2 regions of the Bacillus sp. OTU2372 genome follow, and region 1 is predicted to be linked to the other one. Evidence: a T-box and tRNA genes for the amino acid it is inferred to sense, from the RefSeq annotation. Region 1 holds a T-box; the other holds one or more tRNA genes.
The links. A T-box is a leader RNA that pairs with one kind of tRNA and senses whether it is charged. The one in region 1 lies ahead of pheS (phenylalanine--tRNA ligase subunit alpha), so its partner is inferred to be a tRNA-Phe.
Positions count from the first base shown of each region.

Region 1 (2,462 bases):
GTTTTGGTTTTATTATGTAATATATTTAGGATATAATGAGAAAATCATATGAGCATTCTAAAGGAGACCTGTTTTGAAATACATAGAATCTGTCAATAATCCTAAGGTAAAACAATGGAAAAAGTTACTGACAAAAAAAGAGCGCGATAAGAGTGGTACTTTTATAGTGGAAGGCTTTCATTTGGTTGAGGAGGCATTAAAGCAAGGCGAACAAGTTTTAGAAATCATTGTTTCCGATAAAGTAGGACTGCCTCCACGCTGGGATGCTGAATCTATTCCAGTTACATCGGTTACGGAAGAAATCTCTACCTCATTATCTGAAACGGAAGCACCTCAAGGGATTTATGCGGTTTGCCGCCAATCCAATCAAGAGGTTCAGAATGCCAAAACGCTGTTGCTAATTGATGCCGTCCAGGACCCAGGTAATCTGGGTACAATGATTCGTACAGCCGATGCGGCCGGGATTGATGCGGTTGTGGTGGGACGCGGCAGTGTTGATATCTATAACTCGAAGGTCTTAAGGTCAGCACAGGGAAGCCATTTTCATCTGCCAATCATTCGAGGAGACCTTCATGAATGGATTAACAAGCTTCAAGATAAAAATATACCGGTTTATGGTACAGCACTTGAAGGTGCATCAGCTTATACGGATATTTCTAGCGGTGCTTCGTTTGCCCTTATCGTTGGTAACGAGGGCAATGGTGTCGCCAAAGATCTACTTTCAAGTACAACCGCCAACCTATATATCCCGATTTTCGGGAAAAGTGAATCATTAAATGTTGCGGTTGCGACAGGAATTCTGCTCTATTATTTAAAAAAATAGGCGGAATACGTTTGACCTTTTGCAGAAAAACGTTATATAATAATGAACAATTGAAAAAAGTTAAAAACGATGACGGAGAAAAGTATCTAGTTATCGACCATTTTAGGGAGAAAGTGCCGTGACTGCAAGCACTTTTATGGTTCTAGATTAGAGAAGTTCACCTCCTGAGTTGGCATCGGGACCACAATATAAAAGCTGTAGCTTGATCGTAGATTACTGTCCAGCTACAGCGCAAGGGCGCTTCCGCTTTTCGTGTAAAGATGCATCGGCACAGGCCGTTATTCGAATGAAGCGAACACAATGTTTTTTTTACATAACGTGTGTTTACAAGGGTGGTACCGCGAATTAACAAACCTCGTCCCTTTCCAGGGATGGGGTTTTTTTGTTTTTTATGACTACCTAAAGTGACCAATTACCATTAAGGAGGAATAGATGATATGCAAGAACGATTAAAGGAATTGCAGGAAGAGGCTCTTCAAAAAGTTGAGCAGTCTGCCAACTTAAAAGAATTAAATGACATCCGCGTTGCTTACCTAGGTAAAAAGGGGCCGATTACAGAAGTACTACGCGGAATGGGGAAGCTTTCAGCTGAAGAACGTCCAGTCATGGGGGCACTTGTAAATGAAGTGCGTGAAATCATTGCTGCTAAAATCGAAGCCAAACAAAAAGGGTTAGAAGAAGCTGCCGTTTTAGAAAAATTAGCATCTGAAAGCATCGATGTGACCCTTCCAGGCAGTCCAGTCAGGGTTGGGAACCACCATCCGTTGACAAGAATTATTGAGGAAATTGAAGACCTATTTATCGGCATGGGCTATCAAGTAGCCGAAGGTCCTGAGGTAGAGCAAGATTATTATAATTTCGAAGCTCTTAATTTACCAAAAGGCCACCCGGCCCGTGATATGCAGGACTCCTTTTATATTACAGAAGAAATCCTTCTTCGTACCCATACATCACCAGTCCAAGCACGGACAATGGAAAAGCATGAAGGCAAAGGACCAATTAAAATTATTTGCCCTGGTAAGGTATACCGCCGCGATAATGATGATGCGACACACTCTCATCAATTCATGCAAATTGAAGGTCTAGTTGTCGGTGAGAACATCCGCATGAGTGACTTAAAAGGTACATTAGAGGTTTTTGCGAAGAAAATGTTTGGTGAAGATCGTGAAATTCGACTCAGACCAAGTTTCTTCCCCTTCACAGAGCCTTCTGTTGAGATGGATATTTCTTGTAAAATTTGTGGCGGCCATGGCTGTAATGTATGTAAGAAAACAGGCTGGATTGAGATTTTAGGTGCAGGGATGGTTCATCCGAACGTGCTTGAAATGGCCGGCTACGATTCTAAAAAGTACACTGGATTCGCATTTGGTATGGGACCTGAGCGAATTGCGATGTTGAAATACGGTGTCGATGATATCCGTCATTTCTATACCAACGATGTACGATTCTTAAAACAGTTTTCAAAACACGAGTAAAACTAAATGCTGAAGCCCCTAGGCGCGGAAGCTGAATAATAGGAGGTTGGCGACATGTTCGTATCATATAAATGGCTGCAGGATTATATTGATTTAACAGGCGTAACAGCAGCTGAACTTGCTGAAAAAATTACAAAAAGCGGTATTGAAGTAGAAGGCGTAGA
Region 1 is NZ_JASATK010000007.1:88,925-91,386, reverse strand. Features, by position in the region: gene AAHB15_RS13575 (TrmH family RNA methyltransferase) at 74-823, shown strand; T-box leader at 884-1,189, shown strand; gene pheS (phenylalanine--tRNA ligase subunit alpha) at 1,261-2,298, shown strand; gene pheT (phenylalanine--tRNA ligase subunit beta) at 2,353-2,462, shown strand, end outside.

Region 2 (2,462 bases), on a different contig from region 1:
GATACATCTGTTGTCTTAAATGATGCTCTAGATGAAGGCAAACGTGTGCTATTTGAAGGTGCCCAAGGGGTTATGCTTGATATTGACCAAGGTACATATCCATTCGTTACTTCTTCAAATCCTGTTGCAGGTGGAGTAACCATTGGGTCTGGTGTAGGTCCTTCTAAAATCACTCATGTTGTTGGTGTTTGTAAGGCCTATACTTCACGTGTAGGTGATGGCCCATTCCCAACTGAATTAAATAATGAAATTGGAAATCGGATTCGTGAAGTAGGCCGTGAGTACGGTACTACAACAGGCCGTCCGCGCCGTGTGGGCTGGTTTGATAGTGTCGTCGTGCGCCATGCCCGTCGTGTCAGCGGCTTAACCGATCTATCTCTAAATTCTATTGATGTGTTAACAGGGATTGAAACGTTAAAGATTTGTACGGCTTATCGCTATAAGGATGAAGTTATTACTGAATATCCAGCAAACTTAAGGATTCTTTCACAATGTGAACCAATTTATGAGGAGCTACCTGGCTGGACCGAGGATATTACCGGCGTTAAATCTTTGGATGAGCTTCCTCTTAACGCTCGCCATTATGTAGAACGTGTAACCCAGTTGACAGGTGTGCCATTGACAACATTCTCTGTCGGCCCAGATCGCACCCAAACAAATGTTGTCCGCAGCCCTTGGAGACAAATATAAAAGCGAAAGCGTCTTGCACAGGGGCGACCATAAGGCGAGCCTTCTTGACGGCTTGGCTATAGACCTTCTAGCCCCTAGACGCTGTAGCTAGATAGTTATCAAAAGTAAAAACAATACATTCTTCTTTAACGAGGAGCCCTCTATTATGAGGGCTCCAAACTTTTTTAAAAAACTTTTAAAAAAGTATTGCACTAGTTATAACATCCATGCTATTATAAAAAGCGTCGTCACAGTACGAGCCATTAGCTCAGTTGGTAGAGCATCTGACTTTTAATCAGAGGGTCGAAGGTTCGAGTCCTTCATGGCTCACCAAAGTTTTTTGCTTAGCAAAATAACTTTCTATATATGGCCCCTTGGTCAAGCGGTTAAGACACCTCCCTTTCACGGAGGTAACACGGGTTCGAGTCCCGTAGGGGTCATGGCTTTTGATTGTCAGCAAAAGGCTGGCAAGGACGGTTTCCTTGCTGACGATCAATTAATTTGGTCTGGTAGTTCAGTTGGTTAGAATGCCTGCCTGTCACGCAGGAGGTCGCGGGTTCGAGTCCCGTCCAGACCGCCACTGTTGGCTCAGTAGCTCAGTCGGTAGAGCAAAGGACTGAAAATCCTTGTGTCGGCGGTTCGATTCCGTCCTGAGCCATAAAAAAGAAGCTGCATATGCAAGCTTCTTTTTTGTTTTTATTCAACTATTCTGTAATAATCTTCCCTCCTTTTTGCCATAATGCTACATCCCAACTCCTCCATATAGAAAATACCAAACCTGTTAATCTTGTCCTATTAAAATTTTGCATAATAAGGGTTTTTCTCCTATTCCGGATGAAATTCGACAAATACATTATGAAAATAGGACTAGTAATATGTCGGCAAAATGTGAAAAATGTCAGCGGTTATACATTTATGTTACATTCCGAAGACTATGAATCTACTTAAATAAAACTATGTTAAAGTAGTAATGGTCAAAAATATGGGAAAATTCTTTACTAGACATACATAAACGACTGATAAGGGTTTTACCGTGGTTTAGGAGGAGAAAATGTTATTTTCGAATAAAGGAACTAAAACAAATAAATTTTTATTGCTAAAAACAACGGTCATTACTGCTATGGCTGCTTCAGTTATTGCTTTTAGTAATGGTCCTATTGCATTTGCTTTATCATCAAACTCTACTAAAATCTATCATGTATATCTAAATGGGACCTATGTAGGTAATGTTACCGATAAGAATGTAGTGAATAAACTAATCGCCGAGAAAGTAGACACCGCGAGGAAATCGTTTACAAACGTTGACTTGAAGATTGAGCCGCAAGTTCAATACATACCGGAACAGGTCATTAACTCAACAGCTAATAATCAGGAAACCGTTAGTCACTTTAATAATATCTTTCGGCTGGAGGCTGAATCTTCAGCGATTATGATCGATGGAACACCGGTGGTTTACCTGGATAATAAAGATTCTGCTGAGGAAGTAATAAGAAAACTCAAGCTGCAATATGTATCAGAACCTCAACTGGATGAACTCGAGGCAAGGAGCAAACAAAAAGATGTAGTTCTGCCCCCTCTTCAAGAAAATGAAACTCGTTTATTAGACGTCCGCTTATCAAAGGACGTATCAGTTGAAGAAAAAAATATTACACCAGAAAAAATTATGACCGCTGATGATGCACTAACTTTTTTACAAAAGGGCACTTTAGAAGAAAAGAAATATGCAGTTGCATCGGGCGACGCTCTCGAAACCATTGCACATAAGCATGGCTTAAAAGTGGGAGATCTAATCG
Region 2 is NZ_JASATK010000013.1:33,378-35,839, forward strand. Features, by position in the region: gene AAHB15_RS18960 (adenylosuccinate synthase) at 1-690, shown strand, start outside; tRNA gene AAHB15_RS18965 (tRNA-Lys) at 927-1,002, shown strand; tRNA gene AAHB15_RS18970 (tRNA-Glu) at 1,038-1,109, shown strand; tRNA gene AAHB15_RS18975 (tRNA-Asp) at 1,173-1,249, shown strand; tRNA gene AAHB15_RS18980 (tRNA-Phe) at 1,255-1,327, shown strand; gene AAHB15_RS18985 (peptidoglycan DD-metalloendopeptidase family protein) at 1,721-2,462, shown strand, end outside.
Region 2: it has a tRNA-Phe gene. The T-box ahead of pheS (phenylalanine--tRNA ligase subunit alpha) is inferred to sense a tRNA for this amino acid. The anticodon was not compared.